3 regions of the Pseudazoarcus sp. NS36 genome follow, and region 2 is predicted to be linked to each of the others. Evidence: riboswitches for the same ligand, from Rfam matches in the RefSeq annotation. Region 2 holds a riboswitch; each other region holds the start of a gene.

Region 1 (9,613 bases), on a different contig from region 2:
CGTGGGAGGACCTAGAACGCTCCGACGCAGCGTGGGATCACAGCGACACAAAGCGACATCAAGCGGCACGCCAATATCTCGGCGAGATCAACGACGCCAGCTACGGAACGTGGCGCGATCGCATTCTAGAGTTCTCAAAGACCCACTCTGACGATCTAGCAATGTTCCCAGTGTACTACGACTTTCTTGAGTCAATTGGTCGACTGATACCTTACCTCGCTCTCGAACTCGTCACCGACTACGAAGAAGCCATTTCGCCTTTCCTGATTCCCCTAATACGAGGCTTATGGGCCAGCACGAAACAGAAAGAAATCGAAGCCGTTGTGGCTAACTGGATCAAATATGGCAGGAATCTGACGGCCATCGCCAAGTCTCTGTATCGTATGGGTGCGTCGCGGCTAGACATTCTGACGACGGTCGCTGAGCGCGCAGAGACGCTTGATGAGCGGGATGCTCTCATCCAAGTAATGGGCGTAGCAGCGAGCCTTCACGCCGATGGTGTTGCGGGTGCAAAGCCCATTTTCATGCAATCGCTACGGGGACTTACCAAACACAATGATGCTCGGTGGGCTAGCGTCCTTTGGTTTTCTAGAGACCTCCAAACTCTGGTAAACGCGATGGAGCCAAACGAGCGCGCCGAGATACTTACCGCCCTCACCACTCTTCCGAATCTGGACTATCAAACCGAAGACATCCTTAACGCAATCGCAAAACAGGACCTTCAACAGGTAATCGACTTCTTCGTCTGCCGCTTGGAGCACGCTAGGCGACTTGCCCAGCTAAAGCATGATGAGAACGGCAGGAAGCGGTTTGAGCCCATTCCGTATGAGCTTCACAAGCTTAGTGACCTACTTGCACGTTCGCCGGACGCGCTGCTGACGGCCATACGGAACGACTTCGATAAAGAAGTTCGGTCCCTTTTCGGCTTTCGCGGGGCCCGGCTAGTCAAGGCGGCGCTCCCGACCTTCAGTGAACCGCTGGAGAAACTGCTGCTCACGTACATCCAGACCGGCCGCACAGACGATATCGGATTCGTCACCGGAATCCTTCAGACCTACGACGGGTCGCCCTCAATCTTGGCTGCCTGCAAGGCCATCATCAAAGTTGTGCCAGAGCGCTCAAGAGCGTGGAACGAAGTCGCGGCCGCTATTGAGGCAACGGGCGTCGTGACCGGCGAGTACGGCATCGTTGAGGCGCTCGAACGGAAGTTGGATGCAATTTCTGATTGGAAGAACGATGAGGATGAGCGTGTACAAGCCTTCGCCCAGTGGCTCATTGATGGACTGCAACGTCAGATTGAGAATGAACGACAGCGAACAGACGAATGGCTGGCGTTACGCAAATACCGCTATGGCGCAGGAGAAGGTGAGAACTGAAGGCTACGTTTGGCTCACCACTCTATTCAATCTAATTCATTAGACATCATCGAACCCTGGGGAGTGATGACCGATCTAAAGTTCAAATCGCAATTGAATGAGTCCCGGCACAATGCCGGGACATCAAGCACTACAGAGACAATCACCCAGACCTCACATCACGCAACCTCCCCCCGCAACACCCTCGCCGCCTCGACCATATTCTTCAGCGCCGGGATCACCTCATTCCACTGCCGCGTCTTCAGCCCGCAATCCGGGTTCACCCACAGCCGTTCGGCCGGAATGCGCTCTGCGGCTTTTTTCATCAACTGCACCATGTGCTGCTGGTCCGGGATGTTGGGTGAGTGGATGTCGTACACGCCGGGGCCGATTTGGTTGGGGTAGTTGAAGTGGTCGAAGGCGTCGAGCAGTTCCATGTCGGAGCGCGAGGTTTCGATGGTGATGACGTCGGCGTCCATGTCGGCGATGGACGCGATGATGTCGTTGAACTCCGAGTAGCACATGTGGGTGTGGATCTGCGTTTCGTCCTCCACGCCGTTGGCGGTGATGCGGAAGGCGGTGACGGCCCAGTCGAGGTAGTGCTGCCACTGGGCGCGGCGCAGCGGCAGGCCCTCGCGCAAGGCGGCCTCGTCGATCTGGATGACGCGCACGCCGGCCTTCTCCAGGTCGAGCACTTCTTCGCGGATGGCGAGCGCGAGCTGCCAGCAGGTGGTTGCGCGCGGCTGGTCGTCGCGCACGAATGACCAGTTGAGGATGGTCACCGGGCCGGTGAGCATGCCTTTCATGGGCTTGTCGGTGAGCGACTGGGCGAAGCGGATCCACTCCACGGTCATGGCCCTGGGGCGGCTGATGTCGCCGAACAGGAGGGGCGGTTTGACGCAGCGTGAGCCGTAGCTCTGCACCCAGCCGAACTGGCTGAAGGCGTAGCCGTCGAGCTGTTCGCCGAAGTATTCGACCATGTCGTTGCGCTCGGCCTCGCCGTGCACCAGCACGTCCAGCCCCAGCGCCTCCTGCTCGCGCACGCTGCGGGTGATCTCGTTTTCCATCGCGGCGCGGTAGGCCGCCTCGTCCAGCTCGCCGGCCTTGAACTGGCTGCGCGCCAGGCGGATGTCGGCGGTCTGCGGGAAGGAGCCGATGGTGGTGGTGGGGAATTTCGGCAGCTTCAGATGCGCGGCCTGCTTGCCGGCGCGGTCGGCATACGGGCTCTTGCGCTGGCCGAGCTGGGTGGTGAGCTTTTGCAGCGCGGCTTTGACGGCCGGGTTGTGCACGCGCGGCGAAGCGCGGCGCGCTTCGACTGCGGCACGGTTGGCCTCGAGCTCGGCCTGCACGGTAGCGCGGCCGAAATTGAGCGCCAGGGCGAGCACGTGCAGCTCTTCGAGCTTCTGGCGGGCAAAGGCCAGCCACGAACGCACCTCGGCATCCAGGCGCTCTTCGCTGTCGAGATCCACCGGCACATGCAGCAGCGAGCACGACGGCGCAATCCACAGGCGCTCGCCCAGGCGTTCCTGCAGCGGTTCAAGCCAGTCGAGCGCGGCGGCCAGATCCGTCTTCCAGATGTTGCGGCCGTCGATCACGCCCAGCGATACCACCTTGCTGGCTGGCAGCAGGTTAAGCAGGCTGTTCACCTCGTCCCGCGCCCGCACGGCGTCCAGATGTACGCCGGCCACCGGCAGGTTGGCGGCCAGATGCAGGTTCTCTTGCAGCGTGCCGAAGTAGGTGGCGAGCAGCAGCTTGACCTTGCTCGCCTTGAGCTCGTGATAGGCGAGGTTGAAGGCGTGCTTCCAGTCGGCGTCGAGTTCGGTGACCAGCACCGGCTCGTCGATCTGCACCCACTCGGCGCCCTCGTCGGCCAGGCGGTCGAGGAGTTGGGCATACACCGGCAGCAGGCGCGCCAGCAGGTCGAGCTTGTTGGAGTCGTCCTTGGCCTTGCCGAGCCACAGGTAGGTGACCGGGCCGATGATCACCGGCTTGGCCTTAACGCCCTGCTCGCGGGCTTCGCGCAGCTGCTCCACAAGGCGCGAGGCATCCAGCGCAAACGTGGTGTCGGCGGCAAACTCGGGGACGATGTAGTGGTAGTTGGTATCGAACCACTTGGTCATCTCGCCCGCGGCCACGCCACCGCAGCAGCCGGAATGCTCTTCTGCAGACGCAGCCGAGCGCCGAGGTGTGGACGAGTCCGCAGAGCGGCCTCGGGCCACGCGGAAGTAGTTGTCCAACGCGTCACCATGAAAACCGCGCACGCGCTCGGGCAGGTTGCCCAGCGTGAAGCTCATGTCCAGCACCTGGTCGTAGAAGGCAAAATCGCCCACCGGAACGAGGTCGAGCTGAGACTGCTTGCCCCAGTGGCGGGCACGCAGGTGGGCGCCGAGCGCCTTCAGGTCGTCGCGGGTGGACTGGCCCTTCCAGTAGGATTCGAGGCCAAACTTGAGTTCGCGCTGTGCGCCGATGCGGGGGAAGCCGAGGTTGTGGGTGAGTGCCATGATGGAGATTCCGTAGTTCAGAAAGTCGCCATGCTAGGCCGCGCAATTCATGAATAAAAATGGTACTTTTTCATGAATTCATGAATACGGCTCACACACTAATCTATGGCCCTGCTTGAACGAGCCCACCTCGCCATCGTCCGCGCCGTCGCCGAACACGGCACGCTCACCGCTGCTGCCGAGCAGCTTCACCTCACGCAATCGGCGCTGAGCCACTCCATGCGCAAGCTCGAAGACCAGCTGGGCGTGGCCATCTGGCACCGCGAAGGCCGCAGCCTGCGCCCGACCCAGGCGGGTGAATATCTGCTGGCCGTGGCGAACCGACTGATACCGCAGCTCGACCACGCCGAAGAGCGCCTGCGCCAGTTCGCGCGCGGCGAACGCGGCGCCTTGCGCATCGGCATGGAATGCCATCCCTGCTACCAGTGGCTGCTCAAGATCGTGTCGCCGTATCTGGCCGCATGGCCGGCGGTGGATGTGGATGTGAAGCAGAAATTCCAGTTTGGCGGCATCGGCGCGCTGTTCGGCTACGAGATCGACATGCTGGTCACGCCCGACCCGCTGTTCAAGCCCGGTCTGCACTTCGAGCCAGTGTTCGATTACGAACAGGTGCTGGTGGTGGGGCCGCAGCACGCGCTGCGCGGCGCGGCCTTTGTGCGGCCCGAACAGCTCTCCGACGAGACGCTGATAACCTACCCGGTGGAAACCGACCGGCTCGACATCTACGCGCAGTTCCTCACGCCGGCCGGCATCGCACCCAAGCGCCACAAGCCCATCGAGACCACCGACATCATGCTGCAGATGGTGGCCAGCGGCCGCGGCGTGGCGGCGCTGCCGCGCTGGCTGGTGGAGGAATACGCCGCCAAGCTCGACATCGCCCCGGTGCGCCTGGGCCGAAACGGCATTGCCAAGCAGATCTACCTCGGCATCCGTGAGGCGGATGCGGAAATCGACTACCTGCACGCCTTTGTGGAACTGGCGCGCACGCACCGCGGCCCGACGCCCACGTCTTGAGGCCCTCCCCCTGCGAGCTGCAGACAACAAAAAGCCCGCTCAACTTCGAGCGGGCTTGAGAACCTCCGGCAAGCTTCTGCTCAGAACACGTAGTTGGCGCTGATCAAGGCCGTGCGCGGCGCGCCCGGCATGCTGGTCGAGCGCAGGTACTTGGTGTCGGTCAGGTTGGTAATGGCCAACGTGATGGTCCAAGGCAGCAGACGCCAGCCCACGGAAGCATCCCAGCGCGTATAGCCGTCGCGTTTGTTGGTGTTGGCGCTGTCGGTGTAGGAAGCCCCGCGATAGGTCACGCCCACTTCGCCATACCAGTTGCCCGGCGGTGCGTAGCGCACGAAGAGGTTGCCGGTGCGGCGCGCGATATCGGGCAGGTAGTTGCCTTCCACTGCGGGCGAGACCTTGTCCTTGCTGACCTTGGCTTCCTGGAAGCCAAGGCCGCCACGCACATACCAGTTGGGCACCACCTGACCTGCCATGCTCAACTCCAGGCCGCGGGAGCGCTGACCACCGCGCACCGCCCACGTGTAGGGGTCGTTCACCGCATCCGGGCGATAGCGGATGTTGTACAGCTCCAGTTCGTACAAGGCGACCTGCGTGGACAGCCGTCCGCCGGCCCAGTCGCTCTTCACGCCGACTTCGTACTGGTTGGAGTACTGCGGCTTTTCGTCATACACGGCGCTGTCGGCCACCGACACACTCATCAGGCCACGGCCGCCATACGGCGCGAAGTTCTTGCTGTACGACGCGTACAGGCTGTGGTCCTTCACCGGTTGCCACACCACGCCCAGGCGCGGGCTGACAGTCGTGCCCTTGTAGCTGCGCTTCTGGTCCGTGATGAGGTTGTGGGAACCGAACTCGAAGCGGTCGAAACGCAGTCCGGCCAGCACCTTCCACTGCTCGCTCAGGCCGATCAGATCCTGCAGGTAGATGGCCTGCGATTCCGCTTTGTGGCGGTTGGAGGTCTTCGCCTCGCCGCGCGGCGTCTTGGGCGCCACCCACACCGGGTTATAGGGATCGACCGGATACGGATAGGCCAGCGAGGGGTCGGAACTGCTCTGCGAGGTGGCCAGATCGGGGCTGCGGTTCTCGCGGCTCAGCTCGATGCCGATCAGCACATCGTGGCTCACCGAGCCGGTGTTGAACTTGCCGGTGAGATCCACGTTGTTGGTGATCGTGCGGTTGCTGGTGTCCTGCCATGCCCGCGTGAAAGTCATCAGACCGGGGTTGGCGCATGCGTTGCCATTGCTCTTGAGCGTGCCGTCGAGCTGACAATAGGCGCCGCCATAGAGGTGGTCAAAGCTCTGGTTGGCCTCATGCACGGCCGCGGTCCATTTCACCGCCCACGCATCGTTGAAGCGGTAGTTCATGACCGAGCGGAACATCTCCATCTCGTCTTCGACGTAATCATCCGGGTGCGCATAGGCGGTCTCGCGCGACACGCCATCCGGCAGGGTGTTGAAGGCCGGCGCGCGGTCGGGGCGGCGCCACACCTTGTCGTAGGTGTATTGCAGCAGCCAGCTGAAGTTATCGTGGTTGTCGTACAGGATGCTGGGCGAGAGCATGCGGTTGCGGTTGGAGATGCCGTCGCGGAAGCTGTCCGCCTCTTCGTAGTCCGCCGTCAGACGCACCACCAGATTGGGGTTGACCACGTGATTCAGGTCCACGGTGGTGCCCCGGTTGTCCCATGAGCCGGCGCGCAGGTTGATGCTGCTCACCGCATCAAAGCTGGCCTGCTTGCTGATCAGGTTCACCACCCCGCCGCCCAGGCCCCGCCCGTACAGCACCGAAGCCGGCCCCTTCAGGATCTCGATGCGCTCGACGTTGGCCGTGCTGCGCCGGATCTGGCCGGTTGCGCGCACGCCGTCACGGTAGATGTCGTTCGAGTCCGCCGAGAAACCGCGGATGTTGATGCCGTCGCCACGCATGTCGTATTCGGTATCGACGCCGGGCGTGCCGTCGAGCAGCACACTCAAGTCGTTCAGCCCGTAGACCTTCGACTTGCTCATCTCCAGCGTGTTGATGGCCTGCGGCACGTCCTTGGGGTCGAGCGCCGTCTTGGTGGCCGTGGACACGGTACGCGGACGCGAGTCATCCGGATCAAGCACATCGGCCGTGACGACGACTTCTTCCATCGTCTGCACTTTTTCAGAATCGGCAGCCTGTGCCGCCAGCGGCGCCAGAACAGCGAAGAACGCCACCACCAGAGGTTTCAGCCGGGGCGCAGCCTGGCCGGGAAGGAATTCGTTATGCAATCGGTCACCCGTGCGTGTTTCAAAAGGACACGCATCTTACGCACCATTACAAATACGAATCACTATCATTTGCTTTTATGTTTGTTATTTACAACACCCACTCCATGCCTTCGCCCCGGCCCGCGGTGTGCCGCAGCGGGGGCCGTGCGGACGGCCAGGGCCGCTAAGGCGCAGTGGGTTTGTCTCGCTCGATGCGTTCGAGCTTGTGCAGCTCGCCCACCGCGCAATCCACACGTCGCCCCATGTCGAGCACCACAATCCGCTCGCCGCGCCCGAAGCTGCCGGCGCTGTCGGTGTAACCAATGCGCTCGGCCCAGGCCAATTCGCGACACGGGTAGAGGAAGGTCACCAGATAGACGCGCCCCGGCCCACCGTCGATCTGCATGTGTTGATCGTCAATGTAGTTCCAGCCCGATATCGAGAACGACGGCACCGTGCGCACCGCCTCTCCCAAACGGTAGCCGCGCTTCTCCAGCTGTTGCGGCACAACCGCCGGCGGCTCCGGCATCTCTTGCAAGGCGCCACACGCCGTTAACGCGCCCGCCAGCAGGAGAGCCCCGACAGGGCCCACAGAACGGATCGCCGAATGTTTCATCTTCTTCACCTCCGGTGGAGCGTGCACGGTTCAAGCATGACCGGATTTGACGCAGGCAAGCAGAAACAAAAGGTTTTTGCGCGCTGACAACAAGTAGCTCGGCCTGAACTTGCCCCACGTCAACAACCCGAAATCCAGCTCTTTGGTGTCGGTCTGCCCGGTGCTAATATCGCGCCACGCTAGGGGTCCTGAAGACGTCGTCTTCGGGTGAGAAAGACCCTTGAACCTGACCTGGATAATGCCAGCGTAGGGAAGCATGACGTTCATGGGGTGCCCTCCGCCCCGCTGTCTCGTCCGCCCCTTCGCGCGCAGTCCTCACGCGATCGAGTCGAACGAAGATGCCCTTCCTGCCCTGTCCCCCGAAATTGCTCGCACTGCCCGCAGTGCTCGCGCTGTCGTCCGTCGCTTTTGCACAGGACGTCGAACCCACCGAAATCACCCTGCCCGATGTCGTCGTCAGCGACACCGCTGCCTCCGACGAGATCGGCCGCAAGGCCAGCGTGGGCGGCTTCTCCGAAGCGCCGCTGCGCGAAACGCCGGCGTCGATCACGGTCATCACGCAGCAGCAGATGCAGGAGCGCGGCATCCGCAGCGCCACCGAAGCCGGCAAGTACGACGCCAGCGTGCAGAACTCGTACAACGCCGTCGGCCTGTCGGATCGCCTGGCCATCCGTGGTTTCGAGCTCGATTACGGCTCCAGCTACCGCAAGGACGGGCTGGTGATCCTCGGCACCTCGCCGGTCGCACTGGAGAACAAGGAACAGATCGAGATCCTCAAGGGGCTGGCCGGTCTGCAGGCCGGCATCGCCTCGTCCGGCGGCGTGCTGAATTACGTCACCAAGCGCCCGACCGACGTGCCGCTGCGTACCGTCACGCTGGAAACCAGCGAGCGCGGCACGCTGTACGGCGCCGTGGATCTGGGCGGGCGCACCGAAGACGGCCGCTTTGGCTACCGCCTCAATGCGGCGGCCTCCAAGGTGCGCTCGTATGTGCGCGGCTCGAACGGTGAGCGGCAGTTCGTTTCGGGTGCCTTTGACTGGCGCCTGAGCGAGCGCGCACTGCTGCAGTTCGACCTCGACCGCATGCACAAGTCGCAGCTCTCGGTGCCCGGCTTTCAGCTGCTGGGCGGCACCACGGTGCCGAAGAACGTGAGCGCCCGCGACATGCTCAACAACCAGCCGTGGAGCAGCCCGGTGGTGGACGACACCACCAACTACGGGCTGAAGTTCAGCTACGACCTCAACGATGACTGGCGCACCGAACTGTCGATCAACCGCCACACGCTGCGCCGTGACGACGCGGTGGCGCTGCCGTCGAACTTCCAGTCCAACGGCGACTACACGGTGGTCGACCTGCGCCGCGACAACGACAAACGCACGGTGCTGAGCACCCAGGCCCTGCTCAAGGGCAAGCTCGCCACCGGCTCAGTGCGCCACGAGCTGACCTTCGGCGCGGCCACCATGAACCGCCGCGACAGCTTTGCCGACTACGTCTTCGACCCGCGCGGCACCAGCAACATCTACGACCCGGTCGACGTCTCGCCCAGCCCGCTGGCCAACAACCCGGTGAGCCTGCGCCGCAAGGATGCCGAGCGCGCCGTGTTCGTGCAGGACGTGCTGCACCTGAACGAGCAGTTCAAGCTGCATGCCGGCCTGCGCTATGTGACGTTGGATCGCGACCAGTTCAATGCGGCCGGCACGCTGCTGCGCCGCACCAGCGACAACTTCGTGCTGCCCAGCGTGGCGCTGGTGTACAGCCCGAACAAGACGTTGTCGTTCTATGGTTCGGTCTCGCGGGGTCTGGAACCCGGTGGCACGGCGCCGGTGGGCTCGACCAACAGCGGTCAGGTGCTCGACCCGTCGAAATCGCGCCAGCTCGAACTGGGCGTGAAAGCCGATC
Region 2 (10,243 bases):
GACGAGCTCACGGCCGAGTTGCCGATGTTGCCGTTGATCTTCACGAGGAAGTTGCGGCCGATGATCATCGGTTCGGACTCGGGGTGGTTGATGTTGGCCGGGATGATGGCGCGGCCGCGTGCGACCTCGTCACGCACGAATTCAGGCGTGATGGTCTGCGGCAGGCTGGCGCCGTAGCTCTGGCCCGGGTGCTGGCGCAGCATCATGGCGGCCATCTTCTCGCCCTTGGGGCCGGACTCGCGCAGCGACTCGATGTATTTCTCGCGGTTGAGGTTCTCGCGGATGGCGATGAACTCCATCTCCGGCGTGATGATGCCCTTGCGGGCGTAGTGCATCTGCGTAACGTTGCCACTGAGGTTCTTGCCGGTCTTGGCGCGACGTGGCTGGCGGTGCAGGCCGGGGAAGCGCAGCTCGTCGAGCGACTTGTCGGCGGCACGCATGCGGCCGAACTCGGACGACAGATCGGACAGCTGCTCGGTGTCGCCGCGCTCGTCGATCCAGGCCTGACGCAGCGCCGGCAGGCCGGTCCGGACGTCGATCCGGGCAGCGGGGTCGGTATAGGGCCCCGAACAGTCATACACGAAGACCGGCGGATTGCGCTCGAAACCCATGGATTCCGAGGTGTCGCTCTGCGTGATCTCGCGCATCGGCACGCGGATGTCCGGGCGCGAGCCCTCGACGTAGATCTTGTGCGAATTCGGCAGCGGGGCAATGGCGGCTTCATCCACGTGGGCCTTGGCCGCAATGAATTTCTCATTGGCGTTCATGAACGTCTCCTGCAGGGTTGTATGCCATGTGAGTGGCGACGAGGAGCCGGGCGGAATGCGTGCGTGCGCACGTGCTTGTGCACCAGTACACCCGGACGGGGCGGCCGGGGGTGGCCGCCAACCAGCAATCAGCGGCGCGTCAGCGCCACAGTGCGTGGAAGTGGTGTACCGGGCCGTGGCCGCTGCCGACCGCGAGCTGACCGGATGCGGCAATGGCCCGCAGCAGGTAGTCGCGTGCGCCGCGTACCGCGGTTTCGACGGGGGCGATGGTGTTGGCGGATTGAGGCAGCAGGGCCGCAATCGCGGACGACAGGGTGCAACCCGTGCCGTGGGTGTTCTTGGTTTCGATGCGCTGGGCCGGCAGTTCGATCATGCGGTCGCCGTCGAACAGCAGGTCCATCAACTCGCCGCCCGGAAGGTGGCCGCCCTTGAGCAGCACCCAGCGCTCGCTGGAGGTGGGCAGCATCTCGCGCAGGCGTTCGGCTGCGCGATACATGGCCTTGACCGAATCCGGCTCGCTGCATTCGAGCAGCACGCCGGCTTCGGGCAGGTTGGGGGTGATCATGAAGCTCTGCGGCAGCAGCGCTTCGCGCAGCATGGCCACCGCCTCGCGGGCCAGCAGATGGTCTCCGCTCTTGGCCACCATCACCGGGTCACACACCACGAATCGCGGCTTGAAATGCGCCAGCCGGTCGGCCACGGTGCGCACGATGTCGGCGGTGCCGAGCATGCCGAGCTTGACCGCGTGGATGTCCACGTCGGCAAACAGGGTGTCGATCTGCAGCTTGAGGAAGTCGACGGGCGGCGTATGTACGCCGGTGACGGCCCGCGTGTTCTGCGCGGTCAGTGCCGCAATCACGCCGCAGCCGTAGGCGCCTAGCGCCGAGAAGGCCTTGAGGTCGGCCAGGACGCCGGCGCCGCCGGACGGGTCCACGCCAGCGATGCTGACTACGTTCGGGATGCTGTGGGTCATTGCAGGCCCCCTGTGGAACGAGGGGGCGGGGCGGGCGTGCCGCGGAGCGGAGTAGAGCAGGCGTTCATTGCGCGTTTTCCTACGCCGGTGCTAACCGGATCAGGTTCCAAGGGTATTTTCTCAGCCCGCTCAAGCGATTGCGGGCACCCCCAACGAAGGTGCGAATCCTAGCGCAGCACCCTGCTGCGGACAAGCACTCAACTCAAGATCCTGTAAAACAAAACGCCATGCCCCGGAAGAGGCGTCAGCCCTGCCACGCGCCGCTCAGCGCGACGATGCCGAGTACCGCAAAGATCACCGCTGCGACGCCATGCACCAGCCGCACCGGCATGCGGTGCGCCAGCCGGTCGCCGATCAGCACGGCCGGCACGTTGGCGATCATCATGCCCAGAGTGGTGCCAAGCACCACGGCCACCAGGGCGTCGTATTGCGCGGCCAGCGCCACCGTGGCGACCTGCGTCTTGTCCCCCATTTCGGCGAGGAAGAAGGCGATGGTCGTGGTCGCGAACACCCCCATGCCGCTTTTCAGCTGGACCTCGTCGGCGTCGAGTTTGTCCGGGATCAGCGTCCACACCGCCATGGCAAGAAAGCCCACGCCCAGCACCCAGCGCAGCACGTCGGGTCCCAGCAATTGCGTGAGCCAGGCGCCGACGGCACCCGCGAACGCATGGTTGGCAACGGTCGCGACGAAGATGCCCAGCACGATGGGCCAAGCGCGGCGGTAACGGGCGGCCAGCATGAAGGCCAGCAATTGCGTCTTGTCGCCGATCTCGGCGAGGGCAACGATACCGGTGGACACCAGAAAGGCGTCGAGGGAGAAAGTGGTGAAATTCATGAGGTCCTCCGGGCCGTGGATGAACCGATGACCGACGCGCTCCCGGCCCGAACAGCGGAGTGCGTGCGGCCAGCGGTCTTGCCAGGCTGGAGGGTCGGGGCACGGTGGGAACGTGCGCGTGCGACGCCTCGGGCTGAACGCGCCATGTCCGATGGACAAGCATGTTGACGCGTTCCTTCCGCCGGAGCGGAAGCGGCTACTCCCCGATGACGCGGCGGATTCTAACCGATTCGTTGTTGAGGCTAAAGAAAACTGCCTTGCGCGCCGTTGTAGCTAGTGGAAGCCCGCCACCCCTTCACGACGGATCGACATGCATCCCTGCCTTGGCCACACGCTCGCGGCGTTCGCGCTTGCCCTGCCGCTTACGGTGTTTGCCGTTGACGGCTGGGTGACCGTGTCGCGTGACGGCAGTCGCGAGATCCAGATTGATCGGGACAGCGTCATCCTGTCGGATGCCGGCACCAAGGTCGCCTGGGCCCGCCTGTTGCTTGGGCCTGATGAGGCTGAGCGCGCGGGCTACACCGCGGTGATGGCGCTCAACCGCTACGACTGCCTCAATCGCGGCTTCGTCACCATCCGCCGTCGCTATGTGGACGATCGCAGCGTGGTGGTGCGGGAAGACGAGGTGCGTGACCAGGCCATGCGCACGGTCACCCGCGGTGGGGTCGACGACCGGTTGTGGCGCGAGATCTGCCGGCCGCCGAGCACCGGCGATCTGACTTCGCTGGCCGACGAGGCCGAGCGTCTGGCGGCAGCGCTGGAGAGTTTGCCGGCCACGACGGTTGCCGCTTCTCCCGCGCAGCCGGCGCGTCCGTCACAGACCTCGACGCCCTCCGGGGCGACAGATCCGGCCACTCTGCCGCGCACGGAACAAGCGCCTGCGCGCCCGCCGGCGCCACCCGTCAAGCCGGCGCCGGCCTCCAGACATCCATTGCCCGACTGGAGCTACGACGAAACCAATGGTCCGCCGATGTGGGGCAAGCTGCTGCCCGACTGGTCGGCCTGCGCGAACGGTCGACGCCAGTCGCCGATTGATCTGCAGTCAGGGCTGGTGGTGGATCTGGAGCCGGTGGAGTTCGACTATCGGCCGACCTTCTTCCGCGTTGTCGACACCGGCCGCTTGTTGCGCATCCAGACCGGCGAGGGCCTGAGTGCGCGCATTCGCGGCGAACGTTTCGAGCTCATCTACATCGAGCTGCATCGCCCCGGCGAAGCGCGGGTGGATGGCGTCATTCACGACCTGTCGGTCGATCTGCACCATCGCGCCGCGGATGGTCGTCTGGCGGTGGTGTCGGTGCAGTTCCGTGTCGGCACCACACCCAATCCGGTACTCAATACCTGGCTGTCCAGTCTGCCGCTGGAGCGCGGCGGGCAGTACGCGCCGGAATTCGGCGTCGATCTGCGCCCCTTGCTGCCGGCCGATCCGGCGCACTTCCTGTACGTGGGTTCGCTGACTTCGCCGCCGTGCACTGAGGGTGTGCTGCGCGTAGTCATGAAGCAGCCCATGGACGTCTCCTGGGAGCAGCTCGGCATCATTGCCCGGTTGCATCCGCCGAGTGCGCGGCCGCTGCAGGATGGCTTCGACCGCCGGGTGCTGGAGTCACGCTAGAGGCGCGTACCTGCTTGCGTGCGCCGCGTCGCGACGAGGTAAGCCACAACCGCCCCAACCATCAGCACCACGAACAGCACCGCCATTCGGCCGTAGGCTTCATTGGCGCCGATCAGCAGGGCCACCGCCAGCGGTGCGACGGCTTTGGCGAAGAAGGCCGGCTGGGCCAGTCTGCCCATCAGGCTCCCGTAGGCCTCACGCCCGAACAGCTCGGCCGGCACCGTGCCGCGCACGATGCTCAGCACGCCGTTGGCCAGCCCGTAGATGCACGCACAGGCAAAGGCCAGCAGCGGCGCCGCGCCAGCCAGGGTCAGCAGCAGCATGGCGAGCCCCATCGTCAGCAGTGAGGCCAGTCCCACGCGCACGGCCGGCAGATTGCGCGCAAAGGTGAATTCCAGAATCCGTCCGACCACCTGCATGGGGCCGATCAGCGAGGCCGCGGCGATGGCCGTGGCCGCTTCCAGCCCGCTGGCACGCAGCGCACCGACCACATGTGCGGCCATGCCGGACACCACAAAGGCCGCCAGCGTGAAGGCGCTGGCCAGCCACAGCAGTTGCTTGCGCTGAGCGGCGCCGGCTTCGGGCGAGACCTGAAGCGCGACGGTGGCCTTCTCCTCGCGGTGGGGCCTGGGCAGCAACAGATGCAGCGGCAGGCATGGCAGCAGATGCAAGACGGCAAACACCCAGAAGGCGGCTCGCCAGCCGGCGGACTCGTCGATCCACCAGGCCAGAGGCCAGAACACGGTGCTGGCCAGCCCGCCCATCAGCGTCAGCACGGTCAGCGCCTGGCGGTAGCGAGTGCCGGCGAACTGGCTCAGGGTGGCAAAGGCGGCGTCGTACAGATTGGCCGCCATCGCCAGTCCGGCAATGATCCAGCCGAGGAAGAACAGCACCGGCCCGTCCGACAGCGCGACCATGGCCATGGAGAGCGCCGCCAGCAGCGAGCCACCGGCCATCACCTTGCCGCCACCGACGCGGTCGATGGCGCGGCCGACTGCCGGCGCGGCCAGCCCCGAGAAGCCCAATCCGAGAGAGAAGGCGCCAAACACCATGCTGGTGCTCATGCCCAGTTCGGCCGAGATGGCCGGGGCCAGCACGGCAATGCCGTAGGTGAGGGTGCCCCAGGCGATGACCTGCGTGATGCCGAGCATCACGACGTGTCGCCACAGCGGTGGCGCGGCTGGGGATGGGAGGGAGGCGGTCATGCGGCGGTCCTCGGGTGTGCCGCATCTTAGCGCGCCGGACTGTGTGCGACGCACTCCAATGCGTAACTCAAATAAGAATGAGTCGCAATACTGTGATACGCTCGCGACCTCCTGCCGTTCCTGTCGACGCAGCGTTGCGTCGCCGTCTAGGAGAGTTCCAGACCATGTTCGTCCGTTCCGCAAAAGGCCTGCTGGCCGCCGTTGTGTTTTCCGTCGCCGCCCCGGTGCTGGCGGCCGAGCGTGACGCCGTCGTCACGCATTACGCCGATCTTGCCCAAGCCATGTACGCCGATTCGCTCACCGCCGCGCGTGACTTGCAGGGGGCTGTGCGGGCGCTGGTCGAAACGCCGTCGCCGGATAGCTTGCGGGCCGCGCGCAGCGCCTGGCTGGCGGCCCGCGTGCCGTATCAGCAGACCGAGGTCTATCGCTTCGGCAACCCGGTGGTCGATGACTGGGAGGGCAAGGTCAACGCCTGGCCGCTCGACGAGGGGCTGATCGACTACGTGGATGCGTCCTATGGCACGGCTTCGGACGAGAACCCGCTGTACGTCGCCAACATCATCGGCAACACCGAGATCCGCTTCGGCGCCGACGTGGTCGATACGAGCGAGATCACCAAGGAACTGCTCACCGAGCGCCTGCACGAGATCGGCGGGGTCGAGGCCAATGTCGCCACCGGCTACCACGCCATCGAATTCCTGCTGTGGGGCCAGGACCTCAACGGCAATGGCCCGGGCGCCGGTCAGCGCCCGTGGACCGACTACGCGCAGGGTGCGCAGTGCACCGGCGGCAACTGCGAGCGTCGTGCACGCTATCTGGAAGTGGCGACCGAACTGCTGATTGACGATCTGGAGTGGATCGTCGCCCAATGGGCGGCGGACGGCGAAGCCCGTCAGGCGGTCACGGCCGATCCGGCGCGTGGTCTGTCGATGGCGCTGACCGGGCTGGGCAGCCTGTCCTATGGCGAACTGGCTGGCGAGCGCATGAAGCTCGGCCTGATCCTCGGCGATCCAGAAGAGGAGCACGACTGCTTCTCCGACAACACCCACAACTCGCACTACTACGACGTGGTCGGCATGCGCGCGGTGTATCTGGGCGAGTACCAGCGCCGCGACGGCACGCGCCTGCAGGGGCCGAGCCTGTCTGCACTGACCGCGGCGGCCGATGCCGCGCTGGACGCCGAAATGCGCAGCCGGCTCGACGCCAGCCTGGCCGCGCTCGACGCGATCCGCGCGCGTGCACAGACTGGCGAGGCCTACGACCAGCTCATCGCTGCCGGCAACACGGCGGGCAACGCGCTGATCCAGGCCGCCATCGATGCGCTGACGGTGCAGACGCGCAGCATCGAACGCGTGGTCACCGCGCTGGCGCTGCAGCCGATCGAGATTGAAGGTTCCGACAGCCTCGACAACCCTGAAGCGGTGTTCCAGTAATTCTCTTGCGGGGCCTGCGCGGCCCCGCAGTGGCAGGAGTCCCATGAAACGCAGTCTTGTCGCCGCGGCCACCATTGCCGCGGCCTGTACGCTGACCGCCGCCCCGGCCGGCGTGCCCGCCGACGAGGCGGCGCGCATTGCGCGCGTCACCGCGCCGGCCACGCAGTTCGAACGCGCCGAGCCCTTCGAGTCCAACCCCGCGGGCGCCGGCACCGTCACCAAGTTCGTCAACAGCAGCAGCTTCTCGCACCCCTCGGCCAACATGAGCTTCGAGCGTCAGCTCGACTTCCGCGTGGGCGACGGCATCTTTCGCAAGCTGTGGGTGTCGGCACCCAGCTCCACCGAGTCGTCCAATGGCCTCGGCCCGCTGTTCAACGCCCGTTCCTGTCAGTCCTGTCATCTCAAGGACGGCCGTGGTGCGCCGCCGGTGGGGAACGAGGAAGCGGTGTCGATGTTCCTGCGCCTGTCCATCCCGCCGCAGACCGATGCGGATCGCGCGGCGCTGGCGGCGCGCATCAAGAGCGTCATCGCCGAGCCGACCTACGGTACGCAGCTGCAGAACTTCTCGGTGCAGGGCGTGGCGGCTGAAGGCCGCATGAAGATCGAGTACACGGAAGAGGCCGTCACGCTGGCGGATGGCGAGGTGGTGCAGCTGCGCCGGCCGAGCTACCGCGTGGAAGACCTCAACTACGGCCCGCTGCATCCGCAGGCCATGCTGTCGCCGCGGGTGGCGCCGACCATGCTCGGCATGGGCCTGCTCGAAGCCATTCCCGAGGCCGCCATCCTGGCCCACGCCGACCCCGAGGACGCGGACGGCGACGGTATTTCGGGCCGCCCCAACCGCGTCTGGAGCGACGAGACTCAACGTGTGGAACTCGGCCGCTTCGGCTGGAAGGCCGGCAAGCCCGGCGTGGCTGACCAGAGCGCGCATGCCTTTGCCGGCGACATCGGCATCTCTTCGCATCTGGTGAATGCGCCGTGGGGCGACTGCACGCCGGCGCAGGCCGCGTGCCGCGAGGCGCCGCATGGCCGCCATGCCGAGGAAGGCGTCGAGGCCACACGCCAGATGCTCGACCTCGTGGTGTTCTACTCGCGCAACCTCGCCGTGCCGGCGCGGCGCGACGTGGATGCGCCGCAGGTGCTGGCCGGCAAACAGGTGTTCTACGAGTCCGGCTGCGCGAGCTGCCATGTGCCCAAGTTCGTCACGCGGCGTGATTCGGCCGAGCCCGAGCAGTCCTTCCAGCTGATCTGGCCGTATTCCGACCTGTTGCTGCACGACATGGGTGAGGGGCTGGCCGACCACCGCCCCGAAGGCGACGCCGACGGCCGCGAATGGCGCACCGCGCCGCTGTGGGGCATCGGCCTGACCGAGGCGGTCAGCGGCCACACCTTCTTCCTGCATGACGGGCGCGCGCGCAACCTGCTCGAAGCCATCCTGTGGCACGGCGGCGAGGCGCAGGCATCGCGCGACCGCGTCGTTGCGCTGCAGCGCGAACAGCGCGAGGCGCTGCTGGCCTTCCTGAATTCACTGTGATGAGGACTGTTCCGATGATGCGCACTGTCGTGATGGCGCTGGCTGCATTGCTGCCGCTGAGCGCTGTAGCCGCCACGCCCGAACCCGCGGAGTACCGTCGGCTCAATCTCGAGCTGGTCGACACCGTGGTGCTGCCGGCTTACACGCGGCTGGCCGACCGCACCGCCCTGTTGGATGCTCAGGTGGACCGCCTGTGCGCTGGCGAAGGCACGCTGGCCGAGGCGCGCGCCGCCTGGGGCGAGGCTTTCGACGCCTGGCAGGGCGTGCAGCACCTGCGCTTCGGTCCGGTCGAGCTGTTCATGCGTGGCATGCGCATGCAGTTCTGGCCAGACCCGCGCAACAACGTCGGACGCGAGATCGAAGGGCTGTTGGCGAAGGGCGCACCGACGCCGGCCTTTGACGAACTCACCGTGCCGGCGCAAGGTTTTCCGGCCATCGAAGCGCTGCTGTACGGCGAGCCGCCCGCGCCCGGTACGCCGGCCTGCGCACTGCTGACGACCATCTCCGGCGGTGTGGCGAGCATGGCTGCTGACACGCTGCAGGGCTGGCGCGGCGGCGAGCGGCCATATCGTGAAGTGGTCGCCCAGGCCGCGGCCGGCACCTCGCATTACCAGAGTGATCAGGAAGTCACGCAGGACTTCTTCAAGGCCGCGCACGCAGCGCTCGAACTGATTGCGGATCACAAGCTGGCCCGCGCGCTGGGCAGCTCGGTCGACACGGCCAAGCCGCAACTCGTCGAGTCCGCGCGCAGTGGCCGCTCCGTGGCCAACATCCGCGCCAATCTGGCTGCCGCCGAGGCCCTGTATCTGGGGGGCGCTGACACCGGCGGTTTCTCGCGCATCGTGCGTGATGTGGCCGGTGATGCGGCGCTCGACAAGCTGCTGCGCCGCGCCTTCCGTCAGACGCGTGGCACGGCTGAGTCCATCACGCTGCCGCTCGCACAGGCCGTGCTTGATCCCGCCGAGCGCGCCAAGGTACAGAAGCTCGCGCGTGAAGCGGGCGCGCTCAAGGCGCTGTTCGCGCAGCGGCTGGCGCCGGCGCTGGGCATCGCGCTGGGCTTCAATTCGCTGGACGGCGACTGATGCGCCGACGCGACTTCCTGTCGGCCTCGCTCGCAGCGCTGGCGGCCGGGGTCGCGTTGCCAGGCTTCGCAAGGCAGGCCTCACACGGCTGGCTCGGCGCGCATGTGGATGCCGCCGGGCAGGCGCACGCCGTGCGTTTCGACGCGGACGGCAGCCTGCGTTTCGAGCGGGCGCTGCCGGCGCGTGCCCATGGCGCGGCGTTCTCCGCCGCGCGGGGCGAGATCATCGTGGTCTCACGCCGGCCCGGCGACTACCTGCTGGTACTCGATGCGGCCAGCGGCACGCTGCGCCACCAGGTGCCCGCCGCGCCGCAGCGCTATTTCAACGGCCACGCGGTGTTCGCGCGCGGGCTGTTGTTCGCCACCGAAACCCTGGTTGCGGACGAGCCGCCGGAAATCGGCAACGGCCTGATCGGTGTGTACGACCCGGCGCGCGCGTATCAACGCGTCGGCGAATTCCCCAGCGGCGGGCACGACCCGCACCAGTTGCTGGCGCTCGGCGACACGCTGGCGGTGGCCAACGGCGGCTTGCTGACGCATGTCGACGCGCCGGGCGTGGTGCTCAACCCGGATTCCATGAATTCCTCGCTGGCGCTGATCGACGCGCGCGACGGCCGCATCGACGCGCTGCATCGTCTGCCGCACGAGTTGCGCCGGCTCGGCCTGCGCCACATGGCGGCGCGCGCCGACGGCACCATCGCGGTCGGCATGCAGTACGAGGGCGCGCGTGTCGATGACGTGCCGCTGGTGGCCGTGCTGCGTCCCGGCCAGGCGCTGCGCCCGCTGGAGCTCGATCTGCAGTCGCG
Region 3 (10,243 bases), on a different contig from region 2:
TTCACCGAGTGCGTCATCACCGGCACGGTGATGATGAAGATGATGAGCAGCACCAGCATGATGTCGACCAGCGGGATCATGTTGATCTCGCTCATCTCGGTCTCGCCGGTGTCCTCCAGTCCGCTGCCGAAAGCCATCAGGAAGCCTCCCGCTTGGCATGCGCCACGCGCAGCTTGTTGGCGCGTACCGGGGCGCCGGTGACCATCAGCGCATGCAGGTGGTGGGCGAAACGGTTGAGCTGGCCCATCACGCCCTTGTTGGTGCGCACCAGCGCGTTGTAGCCGATCACCGCCGGGATCGCCACGGCCAGGCCGAAGGCGGTCATGATCAGCGCCTCACCGACCGGGCCGGCCACCTTGTCGATGCCGGCATTGCCCGACACACCGATGCCGACCAGCGCGTGATAGATGCCCCATACAGTGCCGAACAGGCCCACGAACGGCGCGACCGAGCCGACCGAGGCCAGCACCGACAGACCGCTGTGCATGCGCTCTGCGCTCTCATCGATGGTGGTGCGCAGGCAGGCCGTGAGCCACTCGGCGAGGCTCAGCTGGCCGTGCAGTTCTTCGCGGCGTGCGGCGTGGTGATCGCAGGCGTGGCCACCCTCTTCGACCAGACGGCGGAAAGGGTTGGTGCTGGCGTCGCCGCCCATCAGGTTGAGGCCTTCTTCTACGCTCTGCGCGTGCCAGAACGTCTGCGCGCGTTGGGCGGCGCGCTTGAGGCGCATGGCGCGCAGCGTGCGCGTGATGATCACGTACCACGACGCGATGGACATCACGAACAGCATGATGGCCACGGCCTTGATGACCAGATCGCCCTGCGCCCACAGCGCTTCGATGCCGTAGGGGTTGGCCATCAGCGTGTCGGCCGCGTCGGGGCCGGGCACCGGCAGCGTGGTGCTTGTCTCGGGAATGCCCGCCTTGGCCGCGGCGCCATCGGGTGGCATCGTGCCGGGGGCGGAGGATGCGGTTTCTTCGTTCATGGTGGTTTTCCTTGTTTGCTTGGGGCCCCTGCGAGCGCCCCGTGTGAATCGGTAATCAGTTGGTCAGCGAGAAAACGATCGGCTGCACATACCAGAAGGCAATCGGCTTGCCGCCACGCGTGGCCGGCACGTAGCGCCAGCGCTCCACGGCGTTCATCGCCGCGTCATCGAGGCGGCGGTGGCCGCTCGACTCGCGCAGCTTCACCTCGCTTACCGAGCCGTCCGGCTGGATATGCACGTCGAGCAGCACGCGACCTTCCTCACGCATGCGGCGCGACAGCGACGGATACGGCGGCGCCGGGTTGTTGAGGTGTGAGGCCTCGATGCGCGGTGGCGTGAACGGCGTCTCCGAAGGCGGCCCCGCAGGCCCCGGCGGGGGCGGCCGATGAGGCTTGGCCGGCGGCGCCTCCTTCTGCGGTGGTGTTTCCGGTGCCGGAGGCGGTGGCGGCGGTGGCGGCTCGACTTCCTCTACCGGAATCTCGATGGCCTTCTCCGACGGCGGCAAAGGCGGCGGCGGGGGCAGCGGTTTCGGCTTCGGCTTGGGTACCGGCTTGGGCTCGGGAGGCTTGGGCTTCGGCGGTTCCGGTTTCGGCTCGGGCTTGGGCGGCGGAGGTGGCGGCGGGGGAGGCTTGGGCACCGGCGGCACGACGGCCTCCGATGGCACCAGCACGCCCTGCATCGTCGGCTGTACGACTTCCGACGGACTCTGCTGGAGCGTGTACGTAGCCCACACCACGACGCCGATGTGCAGTGCCGTCACCGCGACCAGCGTTGAGCCGCGTTCGAAGCTGCTCATCGCAGCGCTCCGGGCTTGTACAGGGCGGGTGGGCGCGGAAGGCGCTGAAAGAAAGAACGGCTGTGTTGCATGGGTGATTCGGGATTCCTGTCGAAAATCATGGCGCCCGAGGGCGCCACGGAACAGCGGGCCGGCGGGTGTCGCAACAAGGCGAAGGCCCGCATCGAACCAGAGAAGAGAATGATTTGCAACTGCATTTGCGTTTGGGGCGGAGGTGCCCGGCCCTCACATCACGCTTTCATGCGGCGTTTCCGGTGGCTGAAGCTGGCGTCACGCCATTGATACCGGCGGGATACGCATTGCAATTGAGTGCTCTCATCAGACATGTCGTATGAGCGGCCCGAAAAGCGCGTCCGGATACAAATTGTTTCATGTCGTACCGGGCCTCCGATGCAGCGAAGCCCGTCGTCAGCCTGACCGGGCCGACGACGGGCTTCACCTGTTGTCTGACACAGCGCAGGCTTACCAGCGATAGCTCAGGGTGCCGCTGATCTTGCGGCCTTCGCCCCAGTAGCAGCTGGTGGTCGTCGACAGGCAGGTGCTGACGTAGCGCTTGTCGAAGAGGTTGTTGATGTTCAGCGCGAATTCCAGCCCATCCAGATCGGCGTTCTGCTGACCGAAGTCGTAGCGCAGCGCGAGGTCGGTGAGCGTGTAGTCGGGGACGTCGGTGGTGTTGGCGTTGTTGCCCCAGGTCTGCCCCATGTAGCGCACGCCGCCGCCGACGCTGACGCCGGTCAGCTGCCCTCCGAAGCGGTAATTGGCCCACAGCGAAGCCTGATGCCGCGGCACGAAGGACAGGCGGTTGCCCTGGTTGCTGGTGCCGCTGCCGGTCGGATTGTCCTTGGTGATCTCGCTGTCGGTGTGGGCGTAGGAGGCGATCAGCGTGAGCTGTTCGGAGAGTTCGAACTTGCCCTCGACCTCGAAGCCGCGCATGCGCACTTCACCGGACTGCACGCGGAAGCTGGTGTTCACCGGGTCGGGCGTGAGCACGTTCTGCTGCGTGAGCTGGTACACCGACAGCGTCAGCAGCGAGCGCGAATCCGCGGGCTGGTACTTCACGCCGGCCTCGATCTGCTGGCCGGTGGTGGGGTCGAAGGCGTTGCCGTCGCGGTCGGTGCCGCCGGCCGGCTGGAACGAGGTCGAGTAGCTCACATACGGATTGACGCCGTTCTCGAAGGCATAGGCGGCGCCCAGCCGGCCGGTGAACTCGCGGTCCTTCTGCTTGACGCGGGTGGTGGTGCCCGGCGTCACCATGTGCGTCACGGTGTCCGTGTTGGCGCGGTCGTAGCGGCCGCTGGCGGTGATCGTGAGCTTGTCGATCTCGATCTGGTCCTGCGCGTACAGACCGACCTGCGAGAGCTTCTGGTCGATCAGCATGCCGGGGCCGGGGCGGCTGACCGGCGTGCCGTAGACCGGGTCGTAGGCGTTGAAGGGCGTGCCGAGGATGCTCAGCTGCGATTCCTCGAAGGCACTCTTTTCACGCGAGTAGTCCACCCCCAGCAGCAGCGTGTGCTTTGCGCGGCCGGTGTCGAAGCGGGCGATGGCCTGGTTGTCGATGGTGAACAGCTTCGAGGTTTCCGGGAACGCCCACGCGTAGCGCAGCAGCGCCGACGGGTCGCAACTGGCGGCGCTGGGGCAGTAGGCCTGCACGCGCTGGGTGTCGGTATCGACTTCCATGTAGCGCATGTTCTGGCGCAGGGTCCAGCGTTCGGACAGCGCATGTTCCAGCTCGTAGCCGACCGACCATTGCTCGTTCTTGAAGTGGTCGTAGCCCGGTTCGCCGACGAAGGTGTCGCGCGGCAGACGCGGATAGGTGTCGGTGTCGAGCGTGCCGTTGAGCGGCAGGGCCGGCGCGCCGCCGCCTCCCGGCGAGTCGATCTTCTGGTACTCGGCCAGCAGGGTCAGCGTGGTGTCGTCGGTCGGGCGCAGGCTCAGCGACGGGGCGAAATAGCGTTTGCGTTCTTCCACGTGGTCGAACGAGGTCTTGCCGTCGCGCACCACGCCCACCAGGCGGTAGCTCACGTCGTCGCTGTCGCCCACCGGGCCGCCGAGGTCGAGCCCGATCTGCTTGCGGTCGTGGCTGCCGAGCTGGAGCTGGATCTCGCGGACGGGCTCGTCGGTGGGGCGCTTGCGCACCATGTTCACCAGCCCGCCCGGTGCCGCCTGGCCGTACAGCACCGAGGCCGGGCCCTTGAGCACTTCGACGCGTTCCAGTCCGAAGGTCTCGACGCGTGGCTGCGCATAGCCGCGCGCGCCGAAGGGCAGGCGCAGGCCGTCGAGGTAGCGCGCCGGGGTGAAGCCGCGCACCGTCAGCCAGTCGTGGCGCACATCGTTGTCACCGTATTGGCCGACCACGCCGGGGGTATAGCCCAGCGCCGAGGTGATCGACTGCACGCCCTGGTCGGCCATCTGCTCGGCAGAAATTACGGAAATGCTCTGCGGGATCTTGGTCAGCGCCGCATCGGTCTTGCTGCCGGTGGCACTGCGCAGCGCCACATAACCAGGCACCGGGCCACGTGCCGTCTCGCGCTCCACGGTGTCGGTGACCGTGACCGGCGCGAGCTGCACATCGCCACCGGTCTTGCGCAGCAGATAGCCGTTGCCGCGCGCCACCGCCTCCAGGCCGGTGCCTGCCAGCAGCGTCTGCAGGGCGGCGTGCGTGGTGTAGCGGCCCTGCAGGCCAGGGCTTTGCAGGCCGGCCGTCAGTTCGCTGGAAAACGACAGCAGCAGGCCGCTCTCGGCGCCGAAGCGGTTCAGCGTGTCGGTCAGGCTGCCGGCCGGAATGGCGTATTCGCGGCTTGCCGTTTGCTGCGCGTGCACGGCGGAGACTGGCAATACGCCGGCCGTGACGGTCAGGCTGAGCAGCGCGCCGCGCAGCGCGCGGGTCAGCACGCGCTGGCGCAGGCCGGCGCGGATCGGGTGACGGGATGCGCGTGCCGCGCGCATGGCGTGCTTCATGGGGTTCCCCTTTCGTGAGATGGCTGGAAAACGATGCTTTCCTTATCCATGCCCCGCGAAAACGGAATCGGGATCATTCGCTACGCAAAAAATGCAGGTCGTCGCAAAGGCAGCAGCTCAGGCGGGGGAGAGTCGCGTTTCCGTGCCGCCCCACCAGCGACGGCGGCGCTCCAGCCTGAGCTGCAGGGCGGCGGCCAACAGATCGAGCACCGCGTCCGGGTCGGCCAGCGGATAGGTGCCGCTGACTTTCAGCTTGGCGAGTGAGACATCGCAGCGCACCGCCTGGCCGGTGAGGCGCGACAGTTCGGCCGCGAACGTGGCCAGCGGCATGTCTTCGGCGACGAGGATGCCGCGCGTCCACGCCGTGTCGGCCTCGCGGGCCGCAACGGGCGTCTCGGCGGCGAACTCGCTGAAGCGGGTCTGCTGGCCGGCTTGCAGCGTCAGCCCCGCGGCCGTGCCGCTGCGCGGTTCGATCATTACCGCGCCTTCGTACACCGCGACGTGGGTGTGCGTGCCTTCTGCGCGCACCGAATAGCGCGTGCCGAGTGCACGGGCGCGGCCCTGCGGCGCGTCTACAAAGAACGGCCGGCCGGCAGCGTCCGCCGCAGTGGTGATCAGGATTTCGCCTCGATGCAGCACCAGCCGGCGTGCGCCCGCCTCGAAGTGCACGTCGAGCGCGGTCTCGGCGTTGAGCTCGATACGGCTGCCGTCGGCCAGCGTGAGCTCACGCCGCTCGCCGGGGCCGGTGCGCAGGTCGGCGACCAGCAGCGGCAACTGCCCCGACTCGCGCGCGAGCCAGACACTGCCACCCGCAGCAATCAGCACCGCCAGCGCCTTGAGCGCACGCCGCCGCGACTTGCCCGGCGCCAGCGCGGCGCGGCTCAGTGCAGGCGGGACCTGACGCATGCGAGCGCCAAAGGCCTCCATCGCCATCCACGCCTGCCGGTGCTCGGGCGAGGCGTCGAGCCAGCGCTGCCAGCGAGCGCGCAGTTCGGGGTTGTCGCCATCGGCCTGCAGGTCGAGCAGCCACATGGCAGCCTGATGGCGGACCTCGCTCGGCTTGGTGGACGGATCAGGCGGCATCGTCGAAACAGCAGGCGACCAGCGCCCTGGCCACGTAGCGTTTGATGGTGGGCACAGACACCCCGAGCTGCGCCGCGATTTCGGCCTGCGGCAGGCCGTCGAGCTGTGATAGCAGAAAGGCGCGCCGGATCAGCGGTCCCAGCGCGTCCAGACGGCGGTCGATCTCGACCAGGGTTTCAATCAGTTCGGCCCGCATTTCGGGCGATGGCGCCGCGGCCTCGGGCAGGCGCGCCAGCGTATCGAGCCAGGCCTGTTCGATTTTCAGCCGCCGGAAATGATTGGCCACCAGCCCTTTGGCGATCGTGGTCAGAAACGCGCGCGGCTCGCGCAGCGTGACCGGTTCGTCGCGGTCGAGCAGGCGCAGAAAGGTGTCATGTGCAAGGTCGGCGGCCCGGTGCGAGCAGCCAAGCTTCTTGCGCAGCCAGCCCTGCAGCCAACCGTGATGCTCGGTGTAGAGGGTGACAACGGGATCGGTGGGGCGGGCAGCGGTGCTCACGAGTTTCTCCGGGAGGCGGGAGCGCTGGCTGGCCCGAGTCGGGTTGGCTGGCTATTTCGGATTGAGAATTGTTCTCATGTTAGCGCAGTCATGCGGAGGCTTGAAGAGGTGTGGACAAAAAGGAACGGCACCGCGAGGGTGCCGTTCGATTGCCGGAGGTCTGTGGCTCGGCGCTCAGGCGCGCGGTGGCCGGGGTAGGCCGAAGTGGCCGCGCAAGGTGGTGTGCTCGTAGTCCTTGCGGAACAGGCCGCGCTTTTGCAGCACCGGGATGACGTGGTCGACAAAGTCTTCCACGCTGCCGGGCTCGGCCGGGGGCATCAGGTTGAAGCCGTCGGCGCCGCCGTTGCGGTACCAGTGCTCCATCTTGTCGGCGATCTGCTCGGGCGTGCCGACCATGGTGCAGTGGCCGCCACCGGCCGCGAGCCGGCCGAGCAGCTGGCGCACGGTGGGTTGCTCGGTTTCGATGATGCGCAGCACCGTGGCGTAACGCCCCTTCGGGCCCTTGAAGGCTTCGAGCGGCGGCAGCGGCGGTACGGGGGCATCGAGCTCCCAGCTCATGCAGTCCTGGTCGATGAAGGTCTGTAACTGCCGCAGCGAGCTTTCGGTCGGCAGCAGTTCGTCGAGTTCGCGCTGCTTGGCCTTGGCCTCGGCTTCGGTGGAGCCGACGTAGGTGACCAGCCCGGGCAGGATCGGCACCGGCGCATCGCGCCCGGCCGCCTTCACGCTTTCACGAATCGAGTTGTAGTAGGCCTGCGCCGAGGGCAGGTCGTAGGCCACGGCGTAGATGGCCTCGGCGTACTTGCCGGCCAGCGCGCGGCCTTCGTCCGATGCGCCGGCCTGGATCAGCACCGGGTTGCCCTGCGGCGGGCGCGGCACGGTCAGCGGGCCGTCGACCAGGAAGTGCTGGCCGTGGTGATTGATATTGCGCACGCGCTCGGGGTCGGCATACAGGCCGTGGCGGTCGTTGAGCACGGCGCCGTCGTCCCAACTGTCCCACAGCGCCAGCACGGCCTCGATGAATTCGTCGGCGCGGGCATAGCGCTCGGCGTGGCCGGGCATGGATTCGTAGCCATGGTTGCGCGCCTCGGCGTCGAACATCGAGGTGACCACGTTCCAGCCCACTCGCCCGCCCGAGATGTGATCGAGCGAGCCGATCAGGCGTGCGGCGTGAAACGGCGTGTAGAAGGTGCTCGAAACCGTGCAGATCAGGCCGACGCGGCTGGTGGCGCGGGCCATGGCGGTGAGCATGGTGACCGGTTCGAGGAACCAGCGCGGGCCGTCAGTGAGATTGACGGCGGCGTGGCCGTCGGCCAGGAACACGGCGTCGAGCTTGCCGCGTTCGGCCAGTTGCGCCATTTCCTCGTAGAAGCGGATATCACCGAGGCGCTCGACCGGCGATGCCGGGTGGCGCCAGGCCGCGTTGTGGTGGCCGCAGCCGAACAGGAAGAGGTTGATGTGCATCATGGTCGTGGCCTCAGTTCTTCACCAGCCCGCCGTCGACCACCAGGTTCTGCCCGGTGATGGCGCGCGACCACGGCGACGCGAAGAACAGCACGGCGTCGGCGAATTCCTCGGGCGTGGTGACGCGGCGCAGCGGCGTGCTCGCGGCGATCAGGTCGAACACGGCTTCGGGCGTGGCGGCGGACGCGTCGGTCGTGCGCAGCAGGCCGCCCGAAACCATGTTCACGGTGATGCCGTCCGGCCCCAGATCCTGCGACAGCGTGCGCGTGAGCGACAGCAGTGCGGCCTTGGCGGCGGTGTAGTCGTGATAGGGCACGACCGGGTTCTGGAACAGGTTGGTGCCGATGTTGATGATGTGGCCAAAGCCGGCCTGTTTCATGCCCGGCAGCGCAGCCTGCGTGGTGTTCAGCGCGCCACGCACGACGCCTTCCAACTGCTGCGCGATGCTCTCCCAGCGCAGCACGTCGGCGTGCTCACGGGCGTCGCCGTTGAAGCTGAAGGCGGGCAGGGCGTTGTTCACCACAGTGGTCACCGGCTGGCCGAAATGCGTCTGGGCGCGCTCGAACATGGCCTGCACCGCCGCGGCATCGCTCACGTCGGCCTGGATGGCGAGTGCCTGACCCGGTGCGGCGGTGCTGACCAGATCGTTGGCCGCGCTGGCGCTGTTCAGGTAGTTCACGATGACTTTCGCGCCGTGCGCGAGGAAGGCACGCGCGATATGCGCGCCGAGGCCGCGACCGGCGCCGGTGACGAGAACGAGTTGTTGCGCGAGGGGCGCAGAATGGCTGGACATGCTTTTCCCTTGTGATGAAGCTGGCAAGGGGGATGCACGAGCGGTGCGTGAGGACATCCCTTCGCCAGTACAAGCTGGATCAGGTTCGACGGGTGTGATCTCAGTCCGCAGATGCAGGACACCCCGTGTCGGGCGCAAACCTTATCACGGAAGAGCACTTCGGCGGCCTGCGCGGATGTCTTGCACCCGCTCGCAGGCGTATAATCCGCCGCTTGATCCTGGGGGAGCCGCATGCGGCTGAGAGATGGCGCCAGCCATGACCCCGATACTTGATCCGGGTAATACCGGCGTAAGGAAGGATGCACCGCCCTCACCGAGCGCGGGCTCCGTCCTTAGCCGTTTCAGGAGTCCCGCAGCATGCTCAGCGCACCGGCCGCCATCACGTGGCTCACCTTCTTCGCCGCCGCCTTTGCCATTGCCGGCATGGCCTACGCCCGCCGCTACCGCGGCAACCTTGAGGAATACATCGTCGCCCGCAACAGTCAGGGGTCGGTCGCGACCATCATGACCTTGCTGGCTTCGTCGCTCGGTGCGTGGATTCTGTTCTCGCCGGCGCAGGCGGCCACCTGGGGCGGTCTGGCCGCGGTGATCGGTTATGCGCTGGGCTCGATGTCGCCGCGCATCGCGATGATTCCGCTGGGCAAGCGCATGCGCGAGCTGATGCCCAACGGCCATTCGCTCACCGAATTCCTGATCGCGCGCTACGGCCGGCCGATGTACTGGCTGACGCTGCTGATCATGATTTTCTACATGTTCATCGCGCTCACCGCCGAGCTGACCGCCATCGGCAAGCTGGTGCAGTTGCTGGCGCCGGTGCCGCTGTGGGTGAGTGCGGCCATCGTGATGGTGGCGACGCTGATCTACACCACCTACGGCGGGCTGCGCGCGTCGATCTTCACCGACAAGATGCAGGTCATCATCATCATTCCGCTGGTCGCCGCGCTGATCGGGCTCGGCTGGCAGGTCACCGGCGGCATCGGCCCGGTGACCGAGCGCCTGCAGGAAACCGCGCCGCGCCTGCTCGACCTGGGTGACATGGCCGGCATCAAGGCCGGCCTGACCTTCTTCTTCGCCATCCTGCTCACCGGCATCTTCCACCAGGGCAACTGGCAGCGCATCTACTCGGCCAAGGACATCCCCTCGATGCGTCGCGGCTTCCTGCTGGGCGGCGTGCTGGTGGTGCCGTTCATCTTCATCATGGGGCTGTTCGGCCTGGCCTTCGTGGCGCTCACGCCGGGCGGGGATGACTCCGTTGCGCTGTTCACGGTGATCCTGTCGGAAATGCCGATGTGGCTCGCGATTGCGCTGATTCCGCTGGGCATCGCACTGGTCATGTCGAGCGTGGATACCGGTATCAGCGCCATCTCCAGCATCGTCGCGGTGGATGTGGGTCGAGCGATGCCCGCGGCCAGCCCGGCCAGCCTGCTGCGTCTGGCGCGCTGGCTGGTGGTGGTCATGGCGATTCCTGCGCTGATTGTGGCGGCACAGGGTTTCAGCGTGCTGTATCTCTTCCTGCTGGCCGACCTGCTGTGCGCGGCTGCAGCCTTCCCGGTGTTCTTCGGTCTGTTCAGCCGCGCTCACGACGGCTTCTCGGCCATGGTGGGCACGCTCGCCGGTCTGGTGGCCGGTCTGGTGATGTTCCCGCTGCCAGGTCAGCCGATGACGCACCTGCTG

What was found. Region 2 has a riboswitch for thiamine pyrophosphate ahead of thiD (bifunctional hydroxymethylpyrimidine kinase/phosphomethylpyrimidine kinase). Riboswitches for the same ligand answer to the same signal wherever they lie in the genome.
Positions count from the first base shown of each region.
Region 1: it holds a riboswitch for thiamine pyrophosphate, as region 2 does, so the genes downstream of both, AC6H0R_RS03390 (TonB-dependent siderophore receptor) here and thiD (bifunctional hydroxymethylpyrimidine kinase/phosphomethylpyrimidine kinase) in region 2, are expected to answer to the same signal.
Region 3: it holds a riboswitch for thiamine pyrophosphate, as region 2 does, so the genes downstream of both, AC6H0R_RS03400 (3-oxoacyl-ACP reductase) here and thiD (bifunctional hydroxymethylpyrimidine kinase/phosphomethylpyrimidine kinase) in region 2, are expected to answer to the same signal.

Region 1 is NZ_BAAKJA010000002.1:60,230-69,842, forward strand. Features, by position in the region: gene AC6H0R_RS03365 (hypothetical protein) at 1-1,376, shown strand, start outside; gene metE (5-methyltetrahydropteroyltriglutamate--homocysteine S-methyltransferase) at 1,535-3,856, opposite strand; gene AC6H0R_RS03375 (LysR family transcriptional regulator) at 3,962-4,870, shown strand; gene AC6H0R_RS03380 (TonB-dependent receptor) at 4,951-7,119, opposite strand; gene AC6H0R_RS03385 (DUF6491 family protein) at 7,283-7,714, opposite strand; TPP riboswitch at 7,886-7,984, shown strand; gene AC6H0R_RS03390 (TonB-dependent siderophore receptor) at 8,053-9,613, shown strand, end outside.
Region 2 is NZ_BAAKJA010000007.1:114,400-124,642, reverse strand. Features, by position in the region: gene thiC (phosphomethylpyrimidine synthase ThiC) at 1-767, opposite strand, end outside; gene thiD (bifunctional hydroxymethylpyrimidine kinase/phosphomethylpyrimidine kinase) at 907-1,740, opposite strand; TPP riboswitch at 1,800-1,901, opposite strand; gene AC6H0R_RS12440 (TMEM165/GDT1 family protein) at 1,985-2,575, opposite strand; yybP-ykoY riboswitch at 2,665-2,792, opposite strand; gene AC6H0R_RS12435 (carbonic anhydrase) at 2,886-4,184, shown strand; gene AC6H0R_RS12430 (MFS transporter) at 4,181-5,389, opposite strand; gene AC6H0R_RS12425 (imelysin family protein) at 5,554-6,822, shown strand; gene AC6H0R_RS12420 (di-heme oxidoreductase family protein) at 6,866-8,356, shown strand; gene AC6H0R_RS12415 (imelysin family protein) at 8,371-9,438, shown strand; gene AC6H0R_RS12410 (DUF1513 domain-containing protein) at 9,438-10,243, shown strand, end outside.
Region 3 is NZ_BAAKJA010000002.1:70,634-80,876, reverse strand. Features, by position in the region: gene AC6H0R_RS03435 (ExbD/TolR family protein) at 1-137, opposite strand, end outside; gene AC6H0R_RS03430 (MotA/TolQ/ExbB proton channel family protein) at 137-982, opposite strand; gene AC6H0R_RS03425 (energy transducer TonB) at 1,038-1,778, opposite strand; gene AC6H0R_RS03420 (TonB-dependent siderophore receptor) at 2,241-4,736, opposite strand; gene AC6H0R_RS03415 (FecR domain-containing protein) at 4,854-5,819, opposite strand; gene AC6H0R_RS03410 (sigma-70 family RNA polymerase sigma factor) at 5,809-6,315, opposite strand; gene AC6H0R_RS03405 (LLM class flavin-dependent oxidoreductase) at 6,490-7,779, opposite strand; gene AC6H0R_RS03400 (3-oxoacyl-ACP reductase) at 7,790-8,569, opposite strand; TPP riboswitch at 8,609-8,705, opposite strand; TPP riboswitch at 8,780-8,882, shown strand; gene AC6H0R_RS03395 (sodium:solute symporter family transporter) at 8,927-10,243, shown strand, end outside.